Regions from separate parts of the Colwellia sp. KU-HH00111 genome, predicted to be linked through region 4. Evidence: predicted binding sites of a transcription regulator. Region 4 holds the regulator's gene; each other region holds the start of a gene.

Region 1 (7,483 bases), on a different contig from region 4:
TTTAATACTGTATAATGGGTGACTAGCATCAACGGCTTCAATTGAAACGCGGCACTTGCCATCAACTATATTGCCAATATAACGTAATACTTGTCCTTGTGCTTTCGCTTGCTCACAACGAGCGCTCATGCCACTGTCAAGTTTAGGTAAGTTATTCATAAACTCATCAACATCACCACTGGCATCAAAGTCATCAGGTAATACTGATTCGATATCAATATCTGATAACTCTAGTTGCATCCCTGATTCGCGGGCCATAATTAATAATTTACGCGCTACGTCCATACCACTTAAATCATCACGAGGATCTGGCTCAGTAAAGCCATTGTCTTTAGCAATAGCAGTTGCTGCTGATAAAGACATTCCTTCATCGAGTTTACCAAAAATATAAGAAAGCGAGCCTGATAATATACCTTCAAAACGTTGTAACTGATCACCTGCTTTAATTAAGCCTTGCAAAGTATCAATCACGGGTAAGCCAGCACCAACGGTTGTTTCATACAAAAACCTTCGGTTGGTTTTTTGTGCTGTAGCACGTAATTCTTGATAGTACTGCCATGAATCTGTATTGGCTTTTTTGTTTGGTGTAACTACATGGAACCCTTCTGCTAAATAGTCAACATAGCTCATTGCTAATGCTTCATTTGAGGTAGAATCTACCAACACCGGATTAATTAGATGATTATCACTAACAAATGCTTTGATATTTGCAGCATTTACCTCAACCGCTTTTTTATTATCTGCAGCTTGCGCCATAACATTTTGCCAGTTGTCGAGATCAATCCCAGCGTTATCAAACACCATACCTTTAGAATTGGCAATACCGTAAACTTTCAAGGCAATATTTTGCTCTTTAAGGCTGGCTTGTTGACGAGATATTTGCGCTATTAACTCGCTACCTACCACACCACAACCAACTAAAAACACATCAATGGCTGGTTTATGAGAAAAGAAATTTTGATGACTCACTTTCATCGCAGCCGTACATTTTCTTTCTTCTATCACCACAGAGATACTGCGCTCTGACGAGTCTTGGGCAATAGCAACAATATTGACTCGCGCTTGCTCAAGTGAGCTGAAAAACTTTGCGGCAACACCACGTTGATGATGCATACCATCCCCAACTAGGGACACAATAGATAAATCACCCTTTAAGGCAATGGGTTCAAGTAAGCCATTGAGTAATTCTAACTCAAATTCTTCTTTTAAACTTTGCTCTGCCTGCAGCGCATCAACGGAATGAATCGAGAAACTAATACAGTATTCACTTGAAGACTGACTAATGAGCACTAAAGAAATATTTTCTCTACTCATAGTAGCAAAAACACGGCTGGCCATACCTACCATGCCTTTCATGCCGGGACCAGAAACATTGACCATGGTAATATCATCTAAGTTTGATATGGCTTTAACACATTTTTGCTGGTCGTTTTCGTTAGAAATTAACGTACCTGGCGCTGATGGATTACTGGTGTTTTTGATTAAGCAAGGAATATGGTATTGAGCGATTGGACCAATTGTTTTCGGATGCAAGACACTGGCACCGAAATAAGACAGCTCCATAGCTTCTTGGTAAGACAAATAATCGAGTAATTTTGCTTCTTTAATCATGCGCGGATCAGCATTATAAACCCCATCAACATCAGTCCATATTTCACAACACTCAGCTTGCATACATACTGCTAATACTGCAGCAGAATAATCTGAGCCATTACGCCCTAACGTGGTGATTTGACCTTCAACTTGATCTTTACCAATACTCATACCGATAAAGCCCGGCATTAACGAAATTTGATTTAGCTTGTCATATTGCGAATGAAAGCTTTCTTTTGAAAGCACTAAATCAGCAACTGCATTTAAAGAGGAGTCGTTAGTGAACAAGAATTTTTCAGGCGACAGTAATGATACCTGCAAACCTGATGACTGGAGCACCGAATCGAGAATTGCAACACTTAAACGCTCACCTGTACTAATAATGCGCGCACGTATATGATCCGGGCAATAAGTTAACATGGTAGCGCCTTGCATATAGCGGCTAAGCTGATGTTCATAATTTGCTAGTGCTTGCTCACAATGAATCGCATTAAATTCAGGTAAACTCGCCGATAGGTCATCAATAATCGAGGTGATTGCGCGTTTAAAATGTCCTAAATCGGTGACCAATTTTGCTTCATCACTAATATTTTCAGCCATGGCAACTAAATGATTGGTAACACCTTGTGGTGCTGAAACAACCACGGCAACTTGGGACGACTGGCTTTTATCTTTGATGATATCTGCCACTTGACGAAAACGCTCAGCTGAAGCCAAAGATGAGCCGCCAAATTTAAGTACACGCATTATTTTTTCCCTTTTAAAAAGCAAAAAGCCCGTAACCTTTGCAGGTTACGGGCTTCGATAAAATTATTTTTTTTACACGTTAGCCAGCAACCGCCAATCCTATAAGGGTGGTGGTGGTGGTAATAATGGTAATGTGGTTAGGTGTAATATTCATAAGTTTAAAATGCCTGATTTCCCTTAGAGTGTCAACATTTATTGGCAAATAGAGAATAGAATAAAAAGTTATAGCGTATACAACTACACTTTCTATTATCCTATGATAATCACTATTACAGCCAAGGTAAGATTAATACCCTATGGCAATTAACTGTCTAGTATGGCCAACTATCTGCCTGTTATATTCCAAATAACCAGTAAGCACTCGCTACAGAAAATACAATAGAGGCCATATAAATAAATGTCATCTTTAGACTGTGAAGGGTTATTTTCATCGTTATTCCTTAGCGCTTTGGATCAATAGCACAAACTAGCTTCAACTTCCTTGGTTAAATTAAAGCTAAATTCATGCCAATAGCAAAATCCAAAACGATAATTAATCTAAGCTTGAGGTTGCCGCCACTGCAGCGCACCTTGGTTTGCTTTTATCCATGCCTTAGCCTCTTTAAAGTTTGGACAATATATGGCAACTAATCGCCAAAAATCCGACGAATGGTTTAAGTGACGTAAATGACACAATTCATGAATCACAACATAGTCGATCACAAATACAGGTAACATCATCAATAAATAGTTAAAACTTAGCTCGCCTTTACTATTACAACTGCCCCATCTAGCGCGATATTGCCTGATTTTTATGTTGGTAGGAGATAATTGCGTAAGCCGTGCGTAGTAGTCTACTTTGGGAAAAATAATATCCAGTGCTTGCGCTTTAAAGTAAGCCTCTATTTTCTTTTTAACCGCTAACGATTGTTGTAACTTTGTCGTCCATTTGGTTTGCTGAGACTGGTTAAAAGCAATAGTTAACGTTTGTTGCTGCTGAGTATCTGAGGATAAATAGACATCAGGCTGCTTACGGGCATTCAAATAAATAATATTGAGCTTAACTTGCTGCCCAAATACCAGCAATGTAGCCCCTTGATTAAACTGACAACACTGCTCAGCCGTTTGAAGTTGTTCAAAGATTTTAGCGTTTAACCAAGCCTCTTTTTTGTGAATAAAGGCATGAATCTGTTGTTCATCAAGATGATAAGGCGCACGAACAAAAACCTGCCCGCGCTTTACTTGTAGCGCTAGGGTTTTTCGGCGACTATGAACTACTTGATATTCAATCACAAGCACATGCTAAAAAACAATATTCCAAAAAACAAATTAGCTAGCTTCGCCTAATTTTGCCGGAGTAGGATCGGCCTTATTTTCTGCTGATTTCTTAGCCGCTTTTTTGACAGGCGATTTTTTTGTAGGCTTTTTCGCAAGTAAGGCGACCAATACGTCATCTCGGTGCTGTGCCAAATAAATACTTAATTCTTCACTTGCGCTATCACTTAGCTCTATCGGTGATTTAGCAAATACATTGACTAAGTTATCAGCCATATCCAACATTTTGTCATATTCATCTGCTGATTTCTTATCCATAAATGTTTTTGCCTCCACCCCGTGTCTAATGACGACGAATCGACTCTCAACTGCCATTGTTATTCCTTAGTCATCTTTAAAAGAAAATTAAATTAGTATAATTAACTAAACAATACCATATCAGACTCTAAAACTGTATATAAAAACAGTCTATTTTTTATTTAACATCAACATTTTTATCATTAAGCCGGTCATTTAGCTTGCGGTAAACTGCGGTTATGTATTGAAAGTATGTAAGCTGATGAACAAATGTAAAAAAATAGTCATAATTTCCTGTCTACTTTTTCATCTATAATTATTCATTCAATCACTTAGGACAAACTCTCTTTATTGATTGCAGGTTTTTCGTTACATCCATGATAAAGGCATTAACAACTTTTTTCACCGTTTGGGTCACTATTAAGTGTGCGAGGTAATATTGCTTCGTCATTAAACCCTATTGGAGAATAATCATGATCAACGTTAATATCACAGTTATCGCTTTAACAGCACTGTCAGCTCTTGCTTTCAGCGCGCCTAGCCAAGCCACAATGAGCCCATATGTAAAAACAGCCTTAGTTGACGTATGTAAAGCCGCGATGAGTAACAAAATTCACCGCTTAAACGGCACAACCAATGCCTATCGCTTAAGAGACAAAACCGTGGCTTTAAAAGTTATGTGTAATGGCGATGATATTATCAGTTTTGCCGAACATCATGGCGCCTATAAAACTGCAGCAAAACTGCAACGAAGTATCGGTAATGTCAGCATTATAGATACTGCAGCTATATCAAAAGTAAATGTGACCTTTGCCGAATAGTTTGTTTCACATTGCTTTAAGGTATTTAGTATGACAGATACGACCTAAGCACTTAAATTTGCCACTTAAGTGCTTAATTACTCCCTCAACATAGCAACGTTTTAATCGCCAAACAACCTATCAAACCAAGAACGTTTTTCCTTCTTTTTTTGAGCACAATGATCTAGGGTCACTATGCCCCGTGATATCGCTGGATAAGCTTGGGTATTGCTACATTTTTCTGGCACTGCATGACCTGTTTTTTGATCAAATGTTGTGATGGCAACTGCATCAGGTTTGTTGCGAACTTTACTAACTCCACCATTTTTGTTAAGAAAATCAGCAAACAACAGCAAAGCTCCACTACTTCCGGTGAGACCTGTCGGCTCATTATTATCTTTTCCTAACCAAGTAGTAATTAACAGTCGATTATCATACCCAATAAACCAACTATCCCGAAGATCATTACTAGTACCTGTTTTTCCTGCTACATTCACTCCTTTCATCCGCCAATTTAGAGATTTTGCGGTACCCGATTTTGCTACCTGACTTAACGCATAGTCCATTAAGTAAACTGCATCGGTCGAAATTACTTGGGCATTGCTTGGCACATATTGCCAAAGTATTTCCCCCTTACTTGATGAAATACTGCTAATGGCGTGCGCCTGCTCAGCAAAGCCTTGGTTAGCTATAGGTAGGTACATTTGATTAATTTGTAAGGGTGACATATTCATTGCACCTAGCAACATAGAAGGCCGCATCACCACATCATTGTCATAGCCAAGTAGGTGAATTGCATTAGCAACATTTTCTAACCCTAAAGCCATACCTAAGTTTACGGTAGGAATATTGAGAGAATTCACTAAACCATCGATTAATGGCACTTGCTGTCGATACTTACCATCATAATTTTTTGGCTGCCAGGTTTCGCCTTGACTGCCATCTTCAGCGTCTATGGTCAATGTAATCGGCTGATCGGCAAGTAAGGTAGCAAAGTTGAATTGTTCAAATCGTTCTAAAGCCGCTAGGTAGATAGCCGGCTTAATTAAAGAACCCACGGGCCGTTGTGCTTTGGTCGCTCGATTAAAGCCTGCATAACCACTTTGTTTGTCACCCACTAAGGCTCTAATCTCGGCACTGGCGATATCAGTAACCACCATAGCAGCCTGTAATGCTTGTTGCTGATATTTTTGTTCTAATTGCGTTAACTGTTCTGTTACAGTTTGCTCTAGTGTTTGTTGGGTTCGATGAGAAAAGCCGGTAAAAACACGAATACCCATTTTTTGCTGATAAGGGGTTAAATGTTGGTTTAACTCTTGTTTCACTAATTGTAAGTACGCTGGGTAAGCTTGTCTGGTAAACCGCCTATTCTTTCGAATCGATAATGGCGAATTAACAGCTTGTTTAAACTCGGCCACTGAAATTAAATTTTGCTCAAACATTAAACGTAACACTAAATCTCGACGATCCGTGGCTCGAGCTGGATGACGCCAAGGATCATAGTAGCTTGGCCCTTTCACTTGTGCCACCAGCAGGGCAATATCAGCACTATTTAATTGAGAAATTGTTTTACCAAAATAAAATTTTGATGCTAAACCAAAACCATAAATACCATTAGCATAATGCTGCCCTAAATAAACTTCATTAATATAAGCTTCTAGCAGTTGATCTTTGCTATATCGTACTTCAATAATGAGCGCCATGAGCGCCTCTTTCACTTTGCGAGTAATAGTGCGTTCTCTGGTTAAAAACATGTTTTTAACTAATTGTTGAGTTAACGTGCTCCCCCCTTGCACGGTTCGACCCGCAACAATATTGCTATACAAAGCCCGTAAGATCCCTAAAGGTGAAATACCTTGGTGATGATAAAAGTTACGATCTTCAATTAATAGCAAGGTATCTAGCAAAAGAGTCGGGATATTTTGTAGCGCTACTAATACCCGATCTTCTTTATTATTAGGCACTAGTCTGGCTAGCAGCACTGGCTCTAATAACAAGCTATTAACAGGGATGTTATTGCTAAATAGCTGGCTTATTTTGCCATTTTTACTGTTGATAGTTAATTCAGCTGTGTCCGTAGAGTAAGCATTGCTTGACTGTGGGAATGCAAACGCTCGACGATAAATAATAAGTCTATTGGCCGATTGTGCAAATTGCCCTGGCGCATCTACTTTGGTTACTTTTTGATAACCATTTAACCGCAGTGCGTTGGCAATTTGTCCTAGTTTTACTGGTTCACCAAGCGTTAAACGTTCTACCTGACCAAAAATTTGCGCTGGCACTTGCCATCGCTGGCCCTCAAAGGTTTTCTGCACTTTAGCATCAAGGTAAAGCGTAAAGAGTGCTAACGCAGAAGCTAGTGCAAAGGCTAATTTTGCACTAACAATGACCACTTTACGTAACCAGGTTTTGCTTTTAATTGTGGCATCAGTGGTTACTTTTTTTGAATTTGACTTCACAGAAGCCTTGTTTTGCTGTTTCGCTGACATCGATGCATTTGTTCCTAACTGATATTTTTCAAGTGGCGTTTAGTTTTATTCGTTGGCTGAGCATCTGCGGGATTATCTGGCCAGAAGTGCTTAGGGTATTGTGATTTCATATCTTTTTGTACTGCTTTATAACTTCCTGCCCAAAATTTCGCTAAATCTTGCGTAACTTGAATAGGCCTTTGCGCTGGTGATAACAACTCTAGCAATAAAGGGATACCTGGATGACCATTAATGCCGCCCACACAAGGGGTTTGCACAGAACCATAAAGTTCTTGCATAGGCATAGCAACTTTTGGTGACTTT
Region 2 (7,483 bases), on a different contig from region 4:
TAAGCATAATTTGTAGTTCACGATCGGATAACTCGCTAAAAGGGTTTTCTTCAGCGGACTTAAACTGGCTTAATGCCATTTGTTGGGCGATGTTTGCTGGCAAGTAGCGTTGCCCACTGTGAACTTGTCGGATAGCATTAACCATCTCTTGTGAAGCCGTGCCTTTGGTTAAATACCCTGAAGCGCCAATTTGCATGACTTTCGTTGGAAATGGATCTTCGGTATGCGCGGTCAATATGATCACTTTAGCTTCAGGAGCAAAACGTAAAATCTTCTTGGTTGCTTCAAGGCCGCCCATGCCAGGCATGTCCATATCCATTAAAATAACATCAGCTTCAGTTTGACGACAAAACTTGACTGCATCTTCACCGGTTTTACATTCTTTTAACACCTTAAAGCCTTTCACTTCATTCAGTATTTTACTAACACCTGTTCGTACAAGTTCGTGATCATCAACTAATAATATATTTATCAATGGAAACTGCCTTTATAAGTCGTTATTTTTTAGCCAACTATTGAGTAGGCCAATTTGACCATTTTTATATGCTGCATAGGTTAAGCGTACTGCATTACTTAAAATAATACTATCTGACCAATTCGTTTGCTCAGAAATTAATTGATAGCACACCTTTGCTTCAGGAGATAGGTAACCACGCATCTCTTGTTTTCCGCGCTCTTTTTGCCTTTCGCGATAGCGTTTTTGCTTTTCAGCATTGGTCATTGCTTTTTTTTTAGTTTTTACCGAATCGTCCATTTATTTCTCGATACGTTTTATGGTCTACTCTATTTAAGCACTATGTTACTCCGACAAGTTAATTTTGCAATATCATAGCGAGTACAAATAACAGGATAAAAATTGATTTTTATCATTAAAACCTATTTATTTCACTGTTCGGAGTTGTTTAGTGTACAAGTGTTCGCTAAAGTAGCGGCCACAAATTATTTCATACTCAAGTAATCGCTGTAAATAGACTTTATTCCTTGAGTACACAACAATTATAGGTAAAAACACTTATGGCTATGGCACAACAAAGTTCATACGATAAAGCTGACTTAATAAAAGCGGGTACAGGTGAAATGTTCGGCGAAGGAAACTCGCAGCTTCCTTCAGACAATATGCTGATGATGGATCGCATTCTAACCATCACAGAAGAAGGTGGTGAGCATGGCAAAGGTTATATCGAAGCAGAGTTAGATATTACTCCGGATTTATGGTTCTTTGATTGCCACTTTAAAGGGGACCCTGTAATGCCGGGTTGTCTAGGTTTGGATGCGATGTGGCAGCTTGTGGGTTTCTTCTTGGCTTGGACTGGTGGTCCGGGTAGAGGACGTGCTTTAGGTGTGGGTGAAGTGAAGTTTACCGGTCAAATATTACCTACCGCCAAAAAAGTTTCGTTTAGAATTGATTTCAAGCGTGTTATTAAACGTAAGTTATATATGGGCTTAGCTGACGGCTCTGTTAGTGTTGATGGCCGTGAAATATATACAGCCAAAGATTTGAAGGTAGGGTTGTTTACTGATACCACTAAGTTTTAATACGACTTAACGAGAAAAGGGGATATTTCCTCTTTTCTTTGTCGGACTGAAGTCCGCCCTACATTGGTGATGCCGTCTGTTGGGGGATATTTCCTCTTTTCTTTGTCGGACTGCGCTACATGGATGTAGCTAATTAGAGAATGCAGGACGCACATTCTCTTGAAGTCCGCCCTACATTGGTGATGCAGTTTGTAGGGGTAAGTTATTGCCCGTTATTTATTTTTCTTCTTTAGTATCTTGCTGTGATAAAGGCGCATTAAAAGGGATGTTAAAATTTTCCGACAATTCAAAGTCACCTTCGGCTGAAACTAACTTGTTATCTTCAAATTTTATAGTGAAATTTTTCTGTGTGTTAAGTTTTTCACTTCGTCCTGACTTAAAGCGATATACATAGTTCCAACTATCAGAATCAAACGCATCAATAACAACAGGGCTCCCTAATACAAACTTAACTTGTTCTTTAGTCATACCTACTTGTATTTTATTTATGGTTTTCTGTTCGAGGTAATTTCCTTGAGGAATATCAATGCGATATATCCAACTTGAACAAGCAGAAAGTGATAAAGTTAGAGCAATAATAGAGGTGCGGAGTAACATGAAAATTTACTTTCCTTAAATACAAATGAGTAACAAATAAGTTCAGCTGAAGTATTAAGGGTTAACTTAAGTATCAAGACCAAAAGACACAGCTTTATATTAGCGCATAAAGCGCGAGCAGGGATAATAACCAAGCACGAGGTTAGATACAAAGCTATTTTTCAAAATTTTTGTTTTCAAACTGAAAAATAAACGTCTAACTTGCTAACAATTCTTGTGCATTTGCTAGACTGTGCTCAGATATTTTATCTCCAGCGAGTAAACGAGCAATTTCTTTGACTCGACTTTGTTGGCTAAGTTCCGTAATTTTTGTTTCAGTATATTCACCATCAGTTAATTTACTGACAAAAAATTGCTGATGTCCTTTACAAGCTACTTGAGGTAAATGAGTAACACATATTACTTGAGTATTGCTAGCAAGTTGTTGCAGTTTACTGCCAACCATTGCTGCTGTAGGCCCGCTGATCCCCACATCAACTTCATCAAAAATAAGTACAGGTGTGACTACTTTATCAGCCAGAATAACTTGCATGGCTAAACTTATTCTTGAGAGTTCTCCACCTGAGGCAACTTTGCTCATCGCCTCTAATCCTTGACCTGGATTGATACTTACTAGAAAATCAATTTTATCCAAACCATTGGCATTCATCGTGACATGCTCTTGATCCCTTGCGTTGGCATTAGCAGGCTCTATGGCAATGTGGAATTGCCCTTGAGGCATATTTAATTCGTGCATGCTGGTGCTAATCAATTGCCCTAATTTTTTTGCTGCACACTTTCTGGAGGAGGATAAGGTTAATCCTGCCTCTTGGTATAATTGTTCAGTTTTGGCTATTTGCGTAATCACTTCATCAATTCTTGACTCATCGTTGGAGATCGCTGCTAGTTTTTGTCTTAATTCTTGATGGAAATTGACTAAGCTTTCGGGTGGTAAGCTATGTTTCTTTGCTAGTTGTAATGCTGCAGAATAGCGTTCTTCGATTATGGCATAGGCTTGGGGATCTAATTCAAGATCCTGATAATAATGTTTAAGATCAGTACCTGCTTCATCAAGTTGCACTAATGAATCGTTAAGTATCGACGCAACATTAGCAAGCCGGCTATCAAGGCGAGCCAAGGCACTAATATTTTCGCTACATTGCTGTAAGGAATCGAGTATATTAAAGCGTTCATTTTCAGTTAAGGTTTGCAGCGACTGCAAGGTACAATCAAGTAAATCTTGTGCATTAGCATGGCGCTTATAATCACTTTCTAAGGTTTCAAATTCACCTGATTGCAAAGCAAAATCATCAAGTTCGTTGACTTGGTATTGTAGTAGTTGTTGTTGTGCTTCACGTTGCTGTTTATTTTGTTGCAACTGGGTCAACTCTTTCGTTAGCTTATGCCATTGGTGGTAATAATGCTTCACTTCTTCAAGAAGGGGTTTATGGTCAGCATACTCATCGAGTAGTTTACATTGTTGAGATGACTTAACGATTAACTGGTGATCATGCTGTCCATGGATATTGATCAGTAATTGACCGATTTCTTTTAATTGTACCAAGGGTACTTGGCTACCATTAATGTAAGCTTTAGAGCGACCTTCAGCAGAGATGACTCGGCGCAAAATACATTCACAGCTCGACTCTAATTGTAAATCATGCTGCGCTAACCATTGCTGAGCATTGATATTATTGTGGGTATCAAAAGTGGCAGCCAGCTCAGCTTTTTTGCTGTTAGGGCGCACTACATTGGTTGTGGCTCTATCACCTAAACACAAACCTAAGGCATCAATGGCGATTGATTTTCCCGCCCCTGTTTCACCTGTGATTGTAGTCATGCCTGATTGCCAATCAATATCGAGCGATTTTACTATGGCGAAATTTTGAATGTTAAGTTGTAAAAGCATAATAGTGCGCACCCGAATTACTGTATAAATACTTAGCTGTTAATTTATACAGTAATCACGAATAATGCAAATGTTTTTTACGATGCTACTGACAGAAATTTGTCATACTATATGAATGCTGTTAGAACAGTTTGTTACCCCAGCTAAGCTTGCTTCGCAAAACATTAAAGTAATCGTGATCTAAAGGATGCACTAAACGAATGGTGTACTCACTTTTTTTAATAATGACTTCATCACCAGGCATAACTGCTAATATGACATGACCGTCACAGCTAACTTGCAAGCTCTCTTGGTTTTCATTAGCGAGTTTTAGCTTTATTTCACTATTACCATCAACCACAATAGGTCTGCTTGTGAGTGTGTGAGGAAACATGGGGACTAAAGATAAAGCATTTAAATTTGGTGTTAATATTGGTCCACCAGCCGACATTGAATAGGCTGTAGAGCCAGTGGGTGTTGAAATAATTAAGCCATCAGATCGCTGGCTAAACATAAAGCTGCCGTCAATGTAAACTTCAAACTCAATCATGCTGGCCACCTTACCGGCATGAAGTACGGCTTCGTTTACTGCGCCATTTGCGCTTTTTAGCTTGCCGTGACGATATACTTCGGCTTCAATAATAAAGCGTTGTTCAGACCGAGACTCTCCAGCCAAAATTTTGCTTAATGGTTCGATTATTTCATCAGGTGAAAGATCGGTCAAAAAACCTAAATTACCACGGTTAACACCAATGACGCCAATATCGTAGCAAGCTAGCACACGCGCCGCACCTAACATATAGCCATCGCCACCGATTACAATAGCTAGGTCTGCTTGCTCGCCAATGTCGGTAAGTGAACAAACCGTACTATTTTCAATCGTTACCGAGCTGGCTACAGAACTTTCTATTAATATTTGATAATTATTTTGAGCTAAATATTGGTGTAATGCTAATATTGTTGTACTGGCACCTTGATGATTAGGCTTTCCAATAAGGCCAATTGTTTTATAGTGTTGAGCCATAACAGTAATTTCGTGATGATATTGTCTTTAAGGGAAGTTTCCCCCTATTTGAATGGCTTGTAAAGTTTGTATTTGATAAAATGATTTTTATTTTCTGGTTAGAAGGGCTTGATTAGTAAAAGCTCGACCCCATTATTAGCATCATTGCGTTTTTATTATTGTATAGTTATTAAGATTTAATTGGAGTTTTTTCATGACGACACAGTCAAACACACCTGACAATGCACAAGGTGCAGAGTTAACACCAGAGCAACTTGCTGATGAAATAGTGCAGCAAGCGGAAGAGCAAGTTGAAGAGCAACATGAGCATGCTCATGAAGTTATTAATGAAGAACAAGAGCGAATTAATGAATTAGAATTAGCATTAGCTACAGCTCAATCAACCGTTTTAGAGCAAAAAGACTCTGTTGTTCGTGCAAAAGCTGAAGTTGATAATGTTCGCAGACGGGCTGCTCAAGATGTAGAAAAAGCGCGTAAATTTGCGTTAGAAAAATTTGCCAGTGAGATGATCACTGTGGTTGATAACCTCGAACGCGGATTAGCCACAATTGATGCTGAAGCTGAAGAACAAAAAGCAACCTTTGAAGGTATTAACTTAACGCTTCAAGGATTAATGGCCGGGTTAGAGAAATTTGGGGTAAAAGCAATCGACCCTCAAGATCAACCTTTTAACCCTGAATTCCATCAAGCTATGTCAATGCAAGAAGTGCCTGATGTTGCCCCGAATACTGTGATTGCGGTCATGCAAAAAGGCTATGAATTAAATAGTCGATTAATTCGTCCTGCAATGGTCATGGTATCTAAAGCTGCAGGTGTTGACACTCAAGCGTAGTGATCCTATTTATCACATGAATATTATCTTTTAATTGATAATAAGCTTTCAAATACAGATCCGCTAATGCAAATTGGCGGATTTTTTGTTTTTTAACTTGCTGAAATTTTACAAAATAAATATTTTTTTACAATTATCCATTGAAAAGCAATTTGCTGACCCCACTTACTATTCAACAACAAATTAGATTAACTTTTACTTCTACTGACCCAAGAGTTCAGTAAAGTAAACATATAGAATAGGAGCTCCCATCATGGGTAAAATAATCGGTATTGACCTAGGAACAACTAACTCATGTGTTGCTGTTTTAGACGGCGACAGTGTACGTGTAATTGAAAATGCAGAAGGCGATCGTACAACTCCTTCAATCATTGCATACACAGAAGAGGGCGAAACATTAGTAGGTCAACCTGCTAAACGCCAATCAGTAACCAACCCAAAAAACACTTTGTTTGCTATCAAGCGTTTAATTGGCCGTCGTTTTGAAGATGAAGAAGTTCAACGTGATATTAAAATAATGCCTTTTGGCATTGTTAAAGCTGATAACGGCGATGCTTGGGTGACTGCACGTGACAAAAATGTTGCTCCACCACAAGTATCTGCTGAAGTTTTAGCGAAAATGAAAAAAACAGCTGAAGATTACTTAGGTGAAAAAGTCACTGAAGCGGTTATTACCGTACCTGCATATTTCAACGATTCACAACGTCAAGCAACAAAAGATGCTGGTCGTATCGCAGGTCTTGATGTTAAACGTATTATTAACGAGCCAACTGCTGCAGCGCTTGCATACGGTATGGACAAGCAAGAAGGCGATAAAGTCGTTGCTGTATACGATTTAGGTGGTGGTACATTCGATATCTCAATTATTGAAATTGATGAAGTTGATGGCGAGCATACCTTTGAAGTATTAGCGACTAATGGTGATACTCACTTAGGTGGTGAAGATTTTGATAACCGTTTAATTAATTACCTTGTTGATGAATTCAAAAAAGATCAAGGTATGGATTTAACTCAAGATCCATTGGCAATGCAACGCTTAAAAGAAGCAGCTGAAAAAGCTAAATGTGAACTGTCTTCAGCACAGCAAACAGATGTGAACTTACCTTATATTACTGCTGATGGCTCTGGTCCTAAGCATATGAATATTAAAGTTACTCGAGCTAAGTTAGAGTCTTTAGTAGAAGATATGGTTAAGGCGACTTTAGAGCCACTTAAAAGAGCACTTAAAGATGCAGATTTATCAGTAAGTGATGTAAATGACATCATTTTGGTTGGTGGTCAATCTCGTATGCCTATGGTGCAAAAAGCGGTTACAGACTTCTTTGGTAAAGAGCCACGTAAAGATGTTAACCCTGATGAAGCGGTAGCTTCAGGTGCTGCGATTCAAGCGGGTGTACTTTCTGGTGATGTAACTGACGTATTATTATTAGATGTTACGCCATTGTCACTAGGTATTGAAACCATGGGTGGTGTGATGACTAAAGTTATCGACAAAAATACCACTATCCCAACGAAGCAATCTCAAACGTTCTCAACGGCTGATGATAACCAAGCGGCAGTAACTGTTCATGTTGTTCAAGGTGAGCGTAAGCAAGCTAGCGCTAACAAATCACTGGGTCAGTTTAAC
Region 3 (7,483 bases), on a different contig from region 4:
ACAGCGCAACGAAGAAACCCAGAAGAAGCCCCAATAATGTTAGTTAATTTTTCTAAAATGCATGGCTTAGGTAACGACTTTTTAGTGCTAGATAATGTCACGCAAAATGTTTTTTTGTCTAATGAACACATAGCCAAATTAGCAGATAGAAACTTTGGTGTTGGTTTTGACCAATTACTTGTGGTTGAGCCACCTTATGATCCTGATTTAGATTTTCATTATCGCATTTTTAATGCAGATGGTAGTGAAGTCAGCCAGTGCGGTAATGGCGCCCGTTGTTTTGCCCGTTTTGTTCGCATGAAAGGCTTGTGTAATAAAAATAAAATTAGAGTGTCAACCGCCTCGGGTAAAATGACCTTGTTTGTCGAGCGCGATGGCAATATTTCTGTCACCATGCCGGTGCCACAGTTTGAACCAGCTAAAATTCCGTTTGTTGCTCAAAAAGCAGAAGGCACTTACATTTTACGAAGCTCATCAGAAACAGTGCTCTGTGGCGTTGTATCTTTAGGTAATCCGCATTGCGTGGTCACTGTTGACAATGTGCTTGAAGCTCCTGTGACACGTTTAGGAGCAGAGCTTTCTGTGCATGAGCGTTTTCCCGAACAGGTAAATGTTGGCTTTATGGAAGTGATTGCCGAGAATCAAATAAAATTACGTGTTTTTGAGCGTGGTAGCGCTGAGACCTTAGCTTGTGGCAGTGGCGCTTGTGCCGCAGTGGTAATTGGACAAATGCAGAAAAAACTAGCACGACAAGTGTCGGTAGAATTACCCGGAGGTAAACTGCGTATTTATTGGAAAGGGCCGGGACACCCAGTGAAAATGTCAGGACCTGCTGTTCATGTTTATGATGGGCAAATATCTATATAGTTATCCCGCTTAATGCTGTGTTGCTCAACTTGACCTTGTGGCATAGAAATAAAGCAAGCCCCAGATAAGCAGAATAATTACTATGTATAAAGAAGAGAATTTATGAAAAATGAACAACCTCAAATCACTATTGACCATTTGCCGTTAACTGATGAGTTGGTGAGTGCTTACCTACAAGATAATCCTGAGTTTTTCAATCGCAACCATGAATTGATGACCGGGTTGAGGTTAACTGATTCACAACGCGGCACAGTGTCGTTAGTCGAGAGACAGCAACAACAACTCAGACAAAAAGTGCACCATTTAGAAGATGAAATCACCCAGTTAATGTCAGTGGCTAGCCATAATGAAAGCTTGTTTATGCTGTACAGTGATTTGTACTTGCGCCTAATTGATTGTCAATCAGCGAATGAGTTGCTTGATTGTTTAGCCCAAACAACAACCGAGCTATTATCATTATCGGCCTTCAAATTATTTTTACTCGATACCGTAACTATAGAGCATCAAAGTTTATCCGCTAATGATTGCCAAGGTGTAATGCAAAACCGTTTACAAACCAGTGATTATTATTTTGGTCGCTTGCAACAAAGTGAACAGCAATTAATTTTTTCACAAAATTGCGCAGGCTCGGTTGTGTTAGTTAAACTAGCCCATGATGACAAAACGTTAGGATTTTTAGCCATTAGCAGTGATGATGCCCACCATTTTGATCCGCGTATGGATACGTTGTTACTGAGTCAGTTTAAACGCTTAGTGGCTAAATTATTAAAACAGCACTTAGCGCTTTAATAATTTATGAAATTTTACCGACGCTTAACGCCAATCAAAGCCATGAGTTTTGATTTAGATGACACCCTTTACAGTAACAAACCTGTGATGCAGGCAATTGAAAAACAAATGATTGCTTATTTTGATGGGGTTGTCACTAGGTTACAGCTTCACTCAGCACCTGTGCGAGTTTTAGATCAGCACTTTTGGTTGCCATTTCGTCAACAAGCCGTGCTACAACAGCCAAACCTGGCCCATGATGTGGTAAAAGTTCGTTTACATACCTACTACCTAGGTTTTGGCGCATTAGGTCTAACAGATGATACTGCACAACAACAAGCACAGGCTGCGCTAGATTATTTTATCGAGCTACGAAGTGATTTTTCTGTGTCGGAGCAAAGTAAAAATCTGTTAGCTGAGTTAAGTGAAAACTACCCATTAGTAGCGATTAGTAATGGTAATGTTGATACTAAAGCCTTAGGTATTGCCCAATATTTCAGTCATATTTATCATGCGGGTTGGCAAGCAGACGGGGTTTTATTAAAGCAAAAACCAGCTACTGATATGTTTAAGTTAGTTTGTCAGCAACTTGCAATTAAACCGCAGCAATTATTGCATGTTGGTGATTGTGGACGTGCCGATATTCAAGGCGCACTGCAAGCTGGTTGTCAAACGGCTTGGTTTCCCTGCTACGGCGTGGGTAAGCCAGTGAGTGTTCTACCTCATATAGAGTTTGAAACACTCAACAAACTCAAACAGCTATAAGTTTAAATAACAATAAGTGTGGAAATTAACAATCGCTAAATAATTGTCTGTGACTGTATATACAGCCAGTGTTATACTGGTTTGCTTTCAGTACTAATTTTAGCGTGAGTTCCGCTTATAAAAGGTTTCCCTATGGATGTTTCAGAATTACTCGACTCTTTAAATGACAAGCAACGTGAAGTTGTTGCCGCACCCAAACAAAACATGTTGGTGTTGGCTGGCGCAGGCTCGGGTAAAACACGGGTATTAGTGCAGCGCATTGCTTGGTTGATGCAAGTTGAGCAAGCGCCACCCCATGCCATTTTGGCGGTAACCTTTACCAATAAAGCTGCGGCAGAAATGCGTGCGCGCGTTGAACAAGTCACTGGGGGCAACACCCATGGTATGTGGATCGGCACGTTTCATGGTTTAGCTCATCGCTTACTGCGTATGCATTTTCAAGAAGCAAAATTACCACAAAGTTTTCAAGTGCTTGATAGTGACGATCAACAACGTTTAGTTAAACGTATTGTACGTTCATTAGAGTTAGATGAAAAAAAATGGCCGGCTAAGCAGTTTGTGTGGTACATCAATGGTAAAAAAGACGAAGGTTTGCGACCGCAACATATTGATGCACAGTTTGACCCCAGTGAAGCCGTTTTTGTTAAAGTCTATAAAGCCTACCAAGAAACCTGTGATCGCGCCGGATTGGTTGATTTTGCTGAGCTTTTATTACGTGCACATGAACTGTGGCTGAATAATCCTGAACTACTTTCTCATTATCAGCAGCGTTTTGCACATATCTTAGTGGATGAATTTCAAGATACTAATGCAATTCAATATGCGTGGTTAACCTTGTTAGGTAAAGCGCAATCAAAAGTAATGATTGTTGGTGATGACGATCAATCGATTTATGGTTGGCGTGGTGCTCGAATTGAGAACATCGAACGTTTTACCACTGAATTTGATAACACCCAAACCATACGTTTAGAGCAAAACTACCGCTCCACTGCAAACATTTTGAATGCAGCCAACCAATTGATTAGCAATAATAATAACCGCCTTGGCAAAGAGCTATGGACCGATGATAGTGCTGGCGACAAAATAGCCATTTATACCGCCTTTAATGAAATAGATGAAGCAAGATTTATTGCCGGACGAATAAAACAGTGGCGTGATGATGGTGGTAAGCTTGATCAGGTGGCGATATTGTATCGCAGTAATGCGCAATCACGTTTGCTAGAAGAAGCCTTATTGCAAGGTCGATTGCCTTATCGTATTTATGGTGGGCAGCGATTTTTCGAGCGCTTAGAAATTAAAGACGCACTGGCTTACCTGCGACTGATTAATAATAGAGATGATGATGCCGCTTTTGAACGGGTGATTAATACCCCTACGCGTGGCATAGGTAATCAAACAGTGGGTATTATTCGTGATGCCGCTAGAAGTTTACAAGTAACCTTGTGGCAGGCCTGTCAGAGCATGTTGCAGGCAGAACAGTTAAAAGGGCGAAGTGCTAAAACCATTAAAAACTTCATTAACTTAATTGATCAATTAGAAGATGATTCAACCAACCTAACGTTAGACCAACAAGCCAATTTTGTTATTAGCCATTCCGGTTTGAAAGCGATGTACCAAGCCGAGAAAGGTGAGCGAGCAGAGCAGCGTATAGAGAACTTAAATGAGTTGGTAACTGCTTGTCAAACCTTTAACAGTGAGCCTTTGTCTGATGAAGGTACACTAGAAGAACAAACGCCATTAACAGCATTTTTAACTCATGCAGCGCTGGAGTCGGGAGAATCTCAAGCAGATGAATTTGAACCGGCAGTGCAATTAATGACAATGCATTCAGCCAAAGGGCTAGAGTTTGAATTAGTGTTTATTGCTGGCCTGGAAGAAGGCATGTTTCCATCGCAGCAATCAGCAGAAGAAATTGGCCGCTTAGAAGAAGAACGGCGGTTATGCTATGTCGGCATGACAAGAGCCATGAACAAGCTATACTTGTGTCATGCAGAAAGCCGTCGTATTTATGGCCAAGAAAAATTCCATAAAGCCAGTCGCTTTTTACGGGAATTACCAGAGCAATGCATTGAAGAAATTCGCATGCAAAGCCAAATCAGTAAACCGAAAGCGGTTGGCAAGTTTTCTAACACCTTTACCTTAGAAACGTTTGCAAATAGTGGGTTTAAGCTGGGACAACAGGTTAAGCATGCTAAATTTGGCGAAGGCGTGGTATTAAACTATGAAGGTAGTGGCGCACAATCAAGAATTCAGGTAAATTTTGCTGATGTAGGTAGTAAGTGGTTAGTCGTGGAATACGCAAATTTGCAAAGTATGTAGACGGTCGCCAACGGTTATAAAAACAATAAAAAGGTTAAATAATGTCAAAAAAATTATTAGTAGTAGAAGACAGTAAGCCTATCGCTACCGTGATAAAACAAATAGCACAGTCACTTCAGTTTGAGGTGACATTAGCCACCAGCTTAGCCGAAGTAGAAGAGATCCTTGCCCTTGATACCGATTTTTTTGCCGCAACGGTTGATTATGCCTTACCCGATGCTCATGACGGTGAAGGTATCAGTTGTGTCTTATCACATGGTATTCCGAGTATTGTTATGACAGGTAAAATGGATGATGTAACACGTCAAAAAATCCTCTCACAGCCAGTAATTGATTACATTCCCAAAGAAAACAGCCAAGCTTTCTTGTATTTAAAACGCGTACTAAGTTGGCAATTAACCAATAGCAAAAATGCCGTTTTAGTAGTGGATGATTCATTATCTGCGCGTAATCATATTGTTGAATTATTAAAACGACGAAATTTTACCGTTGAAACCGCTAATAACGGAGTGCAGGCACTAGCAAAGCTACAACAACATAAAAACATCAAAATGGTGATTACCGATTTAGAAATGCCAGAAATGGATGGTATCACCCTCACCAATGAGATTCGTAAAAAGTACTCCCGTGAACAATTGGCTGTGATTGGAATTTCAGGTGCAGAAAGTGGTATTCATTCGGCACGGTTTATTAAAAACGGTGCTGATGATTTTCTACGCAAACCTTTTTGCCCAGAAGAATTTTACTGTCGTATTACGCAAAATATTGAAAGTCTGAATAATATTGTGCAAATTCAGCATGCAGCCAATACCGACTATTTAACTGAATTGTCCAATCGGCGCGCGTTTTTCCGTAATGCCAGCCAGCGTATTGCTGAATATACTAAACGTAAGGTGCCTTATTGCTTAGCAGCAATTGATATTGATTACTTTAAAAAAGTGAATGATCATTATGGTCATGAAGCCGGCGACCAAGTGTTAAAAGTTTTCGCACTGTATATGCGTAAACACTTTGGTTCAGGCTTAACAGGACGTTTAGGTGGTGAAGAATTTGCCGCGTTAATACACGGTTTAGACACAGACCAACTATACAATAAATTGGATGATTTTCGCCGTGATATCGCAGTATCAGATTTGCCAGTTGGCGACACACAAATTGCCATCACTGTCAGTATTGGTGCCATCATGGACAGTTTAGACACCATATCCAAACAAATGAATGATGCTGATAATGCCTTATATTGGGCTAAAGACCATGGGCGCAATCAAATTGTAATATCAGGCAGTGAAGAAGATCACTAACTCGGGTAAAGCTAAATATTTATATTTAAAAAAAATTAGTATAAGCTGAACATCATATGAGTGCTTAGTATTTGATCAAAAGGGGAAAGTAATGGATTGTCCAGCGTGCAATAGCGCATTATCTCAAGTGGAAGTTGATGAAATAAAAATAGATATTTGCCAAGGTGGTTGTGGCGGAATATGGTTTGATACCTTTGAGTTTAAAAAGTTTGATGAACCCCATGAAGCTGCAGGCACTGAGTTACTTGATATAGAGATAGACTCTAATATTGAAGTCGATTATAGCAAACGCATTAACTGCCCTAAATGTGATGGGGTGACCTTGATGAGAAATTATTTCAGCATCAAAAAAGAAGTTGAAATAGATTCCTGTGCTAGCTGTGCTGGCGTATGGCTTGATGCTGGAGAGCTGAACCACCTTAGGGGGCAGTTTCCGTCAGAAGATGCAAAGCGCGCCGCAGCCACTGAAGTATTTGATGATATGTTTGGCCCTCAGCTAGAAGCATTGAAAATAGCGAGAGCAGAAAGCACTGAAAAAACACAAAGACTTGTCAATATGGTTAAGTTTATTTGCCCTTCTTATTATATTGACGGTAAGCAGGATTGGGGCGCTTTTTAAACACCAATACCAAAGAACGATTTGGCTTTAGGAGTTATATCTAAAGCCATGCTTTGTTTAGTGAGAACCATTAACGTTTGATAAAATATTAAACCTCTTGTCCGCAGGCAACACCGCTAGACCAGCACCATTGAAAATTATAACCGCCTAAAAATCCTGTTACATCAACAACTTCACCAATAAAGTATAACCCTGAGCATTGCTTGGCTTCAAAGGTTTTTGATGAAATATCGTCGGTATCCACACCACCTAGTGTAACCTCAGCGGTGCGATACCCTTCTGTACCATTGGGTTTTATTTGCCAGTGATGAAGGTAATTGCTAAGCACTTGTATGTCGTTGTGGTTGAGCTGCTTGATGGCTTTATCAGTAATTAGAGGGGCGGTAACCTCTTCGTGCATTAATACCTCAACAAAACGTTTTGGCAGTAATGTGGCGAGTAGGTTTTTCACGGATTTTTGTGCTTGGTTTGCGCGCCAATCGTTAATCACATCAACTAAATTATAATCGGGCAATAAATCAATAATAATGGCTTGCCCTGCACGCCAAAAAGAAGATATTTGTAAAATGGCTGGCCCTGATAAGCCTCTATGGGTAAATAGGATGTTTTCTCGAAAACTAGTGCCATTTTCGCTACTTACCTTGCAATCAATACTAATACCAGACAAGCCATCAAAGCGTTGCTTGTCATGCTCGTGCAGGGTAAAAGGGACAAGTGCAGCAGTAGTGGGGAGTACTTTTAGGCCGAATTGTTCGGCAATTTTGTAACCTATAGGGCTAGCCCCTAATTTAGGCATAGTTAGGCCGCCAGATGCGACGACCAGTGATTCGCATAAATACGCTTT
Region 4 (7,483 bases):
ATGCGAGTCATTTAATCTATGGTACAGGCTCAGGCTTAAGTATTGAAAATGAAGCGAGTGTTTATTCTGGGGTTAATTACCAAGACCGTAATGGACAAACCTTTAAAGGCGGCCGTTATGTGGCAGATAGTTACATTTTGGCTAATCTGAGTTTTGGTGTAACAAACGACGAATGGAAAGCAGAATTCTTCATTGATAATTTAACCGATGAAAGTGCCATTTTAAATATAGATACTCAACAGTTTACGCCAAAAGTGGTAAGTAATAGACCACGAACCGTTGGTTTTAGGTTCTCTTATGATTTTTATTAAGTTATAGCGAACATTTACCTGTAAAACTAGCCGCTTGTTATTTGTATCAAGCGGCTTTTTATTGATAAATACTTTATAATAATTCACCACGGAGCCAAGTCGTTGGAGATATCATCCTTGCCTGCTATAGAACAACAATTAAAGTCGATTCAACAGCTGATTCAAGCAACAAAATTTAATGATGCTATTGAACAAAGTCAGTTGCTTTTGGCACAAACAACAGAAAAAAAACAGCACATTGAACTCTGGTATTTAATTGCCGTAGCGCAGCGTTATGCTAAAGATCATGCTGCAGCTTTAATTAGTATTAATGAATTATTGAAACTTGATGAGCAACATAGCCGAGCTAATCAAGAAAAAGGTTATATTCACCTAGCATTAAATCAAACAGTTCCAGCCAAAGCAGCCTTCGAAAACGCGGTAAAACTCAATCCAAGTTTAATGGCTAGTTGGCAACAGCTAATTGAAATTTATCAAAAAACCAATCAAACAAGCCATGTGCAACAGGCTGCAAATCAATTAGCAAAATTAAAGCAACTACCGCCCGCTTTGCTCGGCGTTACTCAATTGATGCATGAAGGAAAACTATTAAAAGCGGAACAAATTTGTCGACACTTTTTACAAAATAATAAGCGGCATATTGAAGGCATGTGCTTACTCGCTGAAATAGGCATGGAATTAAAAATTTATGATGATGCCGAGTTTTTATTGGCTACTGCACTTGAACTAGATCCAAACCATATTACTGCTCGTTCTCAATACCTTAACCTGTTAATCCGTTTAGGAAAATACAAACTAGCTGCTAGTCAAGTAGAAAGTCTGTTGGCTGAACAACCTAACAATTTAAGTTTCAAAGTTGCTAAAGCTAATGTATTGACAGGTTTAGGGAAAGTTGAACAAGCTATCAGGATATATGAGCAAGTCATTGCACAAGACCATGCTATTGCTGGCTTTCACTTACAGCTTGGGCATGCACTAAAGGCAAAAGGAGATATTAAGCGAGCTGTTTCGGCTTACCAACAAGCATATCAATTAAAGCCAGATTATGGCGATGCATATTGGAGCTTAGCTAACACAAAAACCTATCGTTTTAGTGATGAAGAAATTAAGCAAATGCAACTACAGCAAGAAAATAAAGCATTAGCATCGCTTGATAGTATTCAGCTCTATTTCGCGACAGGCAAAGCTTTTGAAGATAAGCAAGAATACGCAAAAGCTTTCAAAGCTTATCAGCAAGGAAACGCTATACAGCATAAGCAAAGCGGCTTTGATATCGGTAAAATTGAACAACAAGTCGCCGCCCAAATGAAATACTGTACACATGAGTTATTTAATCAAAGAGGGCATTTAGGTTTGAGCGCACCTGATCCTATTTTTATCGTTGGCCTACCACGAGCAGGATCTACTTTACTTGAACAGATATTAGCATCTCATAGCCAAGTTGATGGCACGATGGAGCTGCATAATATTCTAGGTTTAGCGGCAAGATTGAGTGGCAGAAACCAAAATAGTGTCGAAAACCAATACCCAAAAAATTTAGCTGAAATAACTCCTGATTATTTTAGTCGATTTGGTCAGCAGTTTATTGACGAGACAAAAGTATATCGAGAAGCAGCGCCGTATTTTATTGATAAAATGCCCAACAATTTTCTACATATTGGTTTGATTCGCTTAATACTACCTAACGCAAAAGTGATAGACGCACGTAGATCACCTATGGCCTGTTGTTTTAGTGGCTTTAAGCAACTATTCGCTGAAGGGCAAGACTTTAGCTATAACCTAGAAGATATTGGTCGTTACTATCAAGCTTATTTAAAATTAATGGCACACTGGGATAATGTACTGCCTGGATCCGTATTGACGGTTAATCATGAAGACGTAGTGGATGATTTAGACACACAAGTTCGCAGAATGCTAGACTTTTGTGGCCTTGAATTTGAACAGTCCTGTCTAGATTTTCATAAAACCAAACGTAATATTAAAACCCCAAGTTCCGAACAAGTACGCCAGCCTATATATAAAAGTGCCACGCAACAATGGCAGAACTTTGAGCAATTCTTAACGCCATTAAAAGCTGTGCTTGGCACCACCAAATAAAAGTTCTGGAAAACATGATTGAAATACACCTAGTTTAATAATATCAGCATTCAAAGTGAACACCTGAAGGATGGGGGCTATTTTTGTATAAATATCGCTGTAAAGTCATGTGATTTTGCCCGTTATTGAGAGCGAAAATCATAATATTATCAGCAAAAGCTTGTGTTTGTAATTTGACTGTATATACTGACAGTTGTAAATAAATACAGGACTTTTCCTAGAATGGAAAAGTAGAAAGGAAAGCTTATGTCTGCAATGAATGAACTAAAACCATTAACAAATCGCCAGCAACAGATCTTTGATCTGATTAAAGAGAATATTCAAGAAACAGGTATGCCACCTACGCGTGCCGAAATTGCAGATTTTTTTGGCTTTAAATCAGCGAATGCTGCCGAAGAGCATTTAAAAGCATTAGCCAAAAAAGGCTATATTGAAATGCTAGCGGGTACCTCTCGGGGTATACGTTTAGCGGAACAATTTATCGAAGAAGCTGGCTTACCGTTAATTGGCCGAGTAGCCGCAGGCGAGCCCATCTTGGCAGAAGAACATGTTGAAGAACATTACCAAATGGATGGCAATTTGTTTCATCCTTGTGCTAACTATTTACTGCGCGTAAATGGTGAAAGCATGAAAGATATTGGTATTTTAGATGGCGATTTACTTGCTGTTCATCAAACTACTGATATACAAAACGGACAAGTCATTGTTGCCAGAGTAGAAAATGATGTCACGGTAAAGCGATTTAAACGAGAGGGTAATATTGTTTATTTACATGCAGAAAATGAGGCTTTCTCGCCAATTAAAGTCGATCTTTCTTGTCAAGAGTTTAATATTGAAGGTCTTGCTGTTGGTGTTATTCGCAACGGTAACTGGATGTAATTAGCTGGGTAAACGGCTAAAAAGAATAATTGCAATATAGCTAAATAGCTAATTCAAACAATAATTGACGCTCATCATGGCGGCAATTATTGTTTGCTCATTTTTACTCTGTGCTGATTGCCAATATCATCATAACGAAAAAATTCAAATACCTACCATAAAATGACAAAAGTCACTAACGCTTAGAAACCTGCAAAAAAAACAAATATTTCTCATATTAATGTTTAACATAACAATAGCCTATACCTGCAAGGGGTTGGGCTTATAGTTAGAGTTGTTACTCTATTGAAATTGTTGCTTTTTCTCTATTTAACCCTGAAAAATTGTTTGACCTGGATCAAGTTTTGAGTAATTCTAAAGCAGTAATTGTACAAAAAATAACGAAAAAAACGCAATAACAACAATAATACGATAATTCGCTAATTTGATAAATATAGACATCACTTGCTCAATGTTTTGTAAGGTATTGGCAATTATCGTCAGTTAATTTAATAAAAATATAATAACAAAATTAGCAGATAATCAGTTCAATGATGTGAGTAGTACATTGCTGCTTTCTGTTTTCTATTTTTTATGGCCTATGCATAATAACAAGAGATGCTGTTCCTGCTCTTTAGTGTGACTAGGCAATGATAGAGGAGAGGTTGAGTGAATAGAGGTAATCAATGTTGGTTGATGGGAGCTTGGCTGTTATTAACAAGTTTGTTTTCCAGTTCAGCTTGGGCAGAGACACAGTTAAATTTAACCAAAGGGGTAACAGCAGTTAGTCGAGAGGTATATGACTTACATATGCTGGTGCTCTATATTTGCACTGCTATCGGCATAGTCGTTTTTGGCGCGATGTTTTGGTCAATGATATTCCACCGAAAATCTAAAGGGGCAAAAGCCGCTGATTTTCACGAGAGTACAAAAGTAGAAATATTGTGGACGGCGATTCCTATTGTCATTCTGATTGCCATGGCAGTACCTGCAACTAGTACCTTAATAAGCATGGAAGATAATGATAATTCTGAGGTAACCATCCAAATTACCGGCTCGCAATGGAAATGGCATTACAAATATTTTGATCAAGATATTGAATACTATTCTGTATTGTCGACACCGCGAGAACAATATGAAAACCAAAATGGCAGTTTTGCTGGTAATGGTGCCGAAAAGAGCGAAGACTACTTACTAGAAGTTGATAGACCTTTAGTGATACCTGCGAATAAAAAAGTTCGTTTTTTAATCACTTCCGATGATGTTATTCACTCTTGGTGGGTTCCTGCTTTTGCAGTTAAACAAGATGCCAACCCTGGCTTTATCAATGAAGCGTGGACCAATGTTGACCTACCTGGTATTTATCGAGGTCAATGTGCTGAACTGTGCGGTAAAGATCATGGCTTCATGCCTATTGTTGTTGAAGTTAAGTCTGCAGCAGATTATGACACTTGGATAAATGAGCAAAATGCATTAACAGCACAAGCAGCTGATGCCGAATTGGCCTCATTAAGTGCCTCTATGAGCAAAGACGAGTTAATGCAATTAGGTGAGTCAACCTATATGGCGCATTGTGCCGCTTGTCATCAACCCACAGGCTTAGGTTTACCACCGACATTCCCCGCACTTAAAGGTAGCGCTGTTGCCGTACAAGGCTCAGTTGCAGACCATATTTCTCTGGTGCTGAACGGAAAAGGCATGATGCCTCCATTTGGTAAGCAATTAAGTTTAAAAGAAATCGCAGCAGTTGTAACGTATGAACGAAACGCTTGGGGTAACGATACCGGCGATTTAGTGCAAAGTTCAGATGTAAAAGCAGCAGGCGAGGAGTAAAAAATGACAACAGAAACAATAAATGAATCGCTTGATGACACGCATAACGATGATCATCATGACCATAAAATGACCGGAATAAAACGTTGGCTATACACCACTAACCATAAAGATATAGGAACACTTTATTTGTGGTTCTCTTTTATTATGCTCTTAACGGGCGGCGCACTTGCAATGGTTATTCGTGCTGAGTTATTTCAGCCCGGTTTACAAATTGTTGAACCTGACTTTTTTAATCAGTTAACCACGGTTCATGGCCTAATTATGGTATTTGGTGCCATCATGCCAGCATTTACAGGTTTTGCTAACTGGATGATCCCCATGATGATTGGTGCACCAGATATGGCATTACCAAGGATGAATAACTGGAGCTTTTGGATTTTACCATTTGCCTTTGCTATTTTGCTGTCTTCTTTCTTTATGGAAAGCGGCGCGCCAAATTTTGGTTGGACCTTTTATGCGCCACTATCGACTACTTATTCTAATGGCAGCACGGCATTTTTTGTTTTTGCTGTTCATATTATGGGTGTTTCGTCTATTATGGGCGCGATTAATATTGTCGTAACTATTATGAACTTACGCGCTCCTGGCATGACATACATGAAAATGCCTTTGTTTGTTTGGACCTTTTTTATTACCGCCTACTTATTGATAGCGGTAATGCCAGTGTTAGCCGGCGTGGTAACTATGTTGTTAACAGACACATACTTTGGCACTAGCTTCTTTGATGCTGCAGGTGGTGGCGACCCGGTCATGTTCCAGCATATCTTTTGGTTCTTTGGTCATCCTGAAGTTTACATCATGATTTTGCCCGCCTTTGGTATTGTTTCAACCATCATCCCAGCATTTGCACGGAAAAAACTCTTTGGCTATAGCTCGATGGTTTATGCAACAGCGTCTATCGCGTTATTGTCATTTATTGTCTGGGCCCATCATATGTTTACCACGGGAATGCCGTTATTTGGTGAGTTATTTTTCATGTATTGCACCATGTTAATAGCTGTGCCAACAGGCGTTAAGGTATTTAACTGGGTTGCTACTATGTGGCGCGGCTCTATGACCTTTGAAGTGCCAATGCTGTTTTCCATTGCCTTTGTTATATTATTTACCATTGGTGGATTTTCAGGATTGATGTTAGCGATGACACCGGTAGATTTTCAATACCATGATACTTACTTTGTTGTTGCTCACTTTCATTACGTGTTAGTAACGGGCTCTTTATTTTCAATCTATGCAGGTGCTTACTACTGGTTACCAAAATGGACAGGGAATATGTTTAACGAGTCGTTAGCTAAATGGCATTTTTGGTGTTCATTAATCTCAGTGAACCTGTTGTTCTTCCCAATGCATTTCTTAGGGTTAGCAGGTATGCCAAGACGTATTCCTGACTATGCCCTGCAATTCGCTGATTTTAACAAATGGGTGAGTATTGGCGGTTTTGCCTTTGGTTTATCACAACTTATTTTCTTAGCGGTTGTGATCAAATGTATTAAAGGTGGCGAGAAAGCACCAGCGAAACCATGGGATGGAGCAGAAGGGTTAGAGTGGACTGTACCAAGCCCTGCGCCATACCATACCTTTAGCACACCACCAAAGGTTGATTAATCATGGATAAAGGCACGGTTCAACAAACCGACCAACAAATAAATAAAGCCAGTAACAGCAAAGTCATTAAAAAACTTGTATTAGTGGTTTTTGCGATGTTTGGTTTTGGGTTTGCACTTGTGCCTTTATATGATGTTTTTTGTGATATTACCGGTTTGAATGGCAAGACCAATGATGTTGCTGTTACTTATGCTGATAATGGTATTGATAGCTCGCGTACAGTAAAAGTGCAGTTTATTACTCGTACAGCACAAGGCATTCCTTGGAAGTTTGAACCTGTTATCAATGAAATATCGGTTCACCCCGGTGAAATGAAATTTGTTAATTTTTACGCTAAAAATAACGCTCAGCGCGAAATTATTGGTCAAGCTGTTCCGTCAGTTTCACCAGGATTAGCTGCTGGATATTTTCAAAAAATTGAATGTTTTTGCTTTACTCAGCAGCCGTTAATGCCTGGTGAAGAAGTTGAAATGGGGTTGCAGTTTTATGTTGATCTTGAGTTACCTTCAGAGATTACAACGCTGACATTATCTTACACCTTGTATGACATCACCGACAAAAATGATGCTTAATAGGCGTGTGGTTTTACCCTTTAACATTCAAAAGAAAAAGAGGGAACAAAAATGACAACAAAAGAATATGAAAGCTATTATGTGCCAGCGCAAAGTCACTGGCCTATTGTGGGTGCAATTGCCTTATTTTTGATTGCCATAGGTGCAGCCAATTATGTAACAGAAATCAAAAACCAGACTAGCGGTTTTGGTGGCTATATATTACTT

Evidence for each region. Region 4 encodes LexA, which represses DNA repair genes until DNA is damaged. Its sites were predicted from a motif close to TACTGTATNNNNATACAGTA; they were not measured.
Region 1: a site for LexA is predicted at 4,044-4,063, ahead of ABXG98_RS00030 (YebG family protein). Genes of this name have one in related genera too.
Region 2: a site for LexA is predicted at 4,056-4,075, ahead of recN (DNA repair protein RecN). Genes of this name have one in related genera too.
Region 3: a site for LexA is predicted at 2,452-2,471, ahead of uvrD (DNA helicase II). Genes of this name have one in related genera too.

The regions. Positions count from the first base shown of each region.
Region 1 covers NZ_BAABWO010000001.1:3,755-11,237, reverse strand. The annotation lists gene thrA (bifunctional aspartate kinase/homoserine dehydrogenase I) at 1-2,340, opposite strand, end outside; gene ABXG98_RS00035 (M48 family metallopeptidase) at 2,878-3,612, opposite strand; gene ABXG98_RS00030 (YebG family protein) at 3,649-3,969, opposite strand; gene ABXG98_RS00025 (DUF3718 domain-containing protein) at 4,365-4,712, shown strand; gene mrcB (penicillin-binding protein 1B) at 4,814-7,180, opposite strand; gene hrpB (ATP-dependent helicase HrpB) at 7,195-7,483, opposite strand, start outside.
Region 2 covers NZ_BAABWO010000007.1:7,669-15,151, forward strand. The annotation lists gene uvrY (UvrY/SirA/GacA family response regulator transcription factor) at 1-475, opposite strand, end outside; gene ABXG98_RS13315 (hypothetical protein) at 488-754, opposite strand; gene fabA (bifunctional 3-hydroxydecanoyl-ACP dehydratase/trans-2-decenoyl-ACP isomerase) at 1,021-1,536, shown strand; gene ABXG98_RS13325 (outer membrane protein assembly factor BamE) at 1,753-2,133, opposite strand; gene recN (DNA repair protein RecN) at 2,330-4,021, opposite strand; gene nadK (NAD(+) kinase) at 4,143-5,024, opposite strand; gene grpE (nucleotide exchange factor GrpE) at 5,218-5,856, shown strand; gene dnaK (molecular chaperone DnaK) at 6,110-7,483, shown strand, end outside.
Region 3 covers NZ_BAABWO010000015.1:19,707-27,189, forward strand. The annotation lists gene dapF (diaminopimelate epimerase) at 37-867, shown strand; gene ABXG98_RS18725 (DUF484 family protein) at 970-1,656, shown strand; gene ABXG98_RS18730 (HAD-IA family hydrolase) at 1,663-2,400, shown strand; gene uvrD (DNA helicase II) at 2,533-4,719, shown strand; gene ABXG98_RS18740 (diguanylate cyclase) at 4,761-6,020, shown strand; gene ABXG98_RS18745 (zf-TFIIB domain-containing protein) at 6,112-6,639, shown strand; gene ABXG98_RS18750 (BaiN/RdsA family NAD(P)/FAD-dependent oxidoreductase) at 6,728-7,483, opposite strand, start outside.
Region 4 covers NZ_BAABWO010000002.1:342,358-349,840, forward strand. The annotation lists gene ABXG98_RS05775 (TonB-dependent receptor) at 1-311, shown strand, start outside; gene ABXG98_RS05780 (tetratricopeptide repeat-containing sulfotransferase family protein) at 414-2,408, shown strand; gene lexA (transcriptional repressor LexA) at 2,664-3,287, shown strand; gene coxB (cytochrome c oxidase subunit II) at 3,936-5,099, shown strand; gene ctaD (cytochrome c oxidase subunit I) at 5,103-6,704, shown strand; gene ABXG98_RS05800 (cytochrome c oxidase assembly protein) at 6,707-7,276, shown strand; gene ABXG98_RS05805 (cytochrome c oxidase subunit 3) at 7,328-7,483, shown strand, end outside.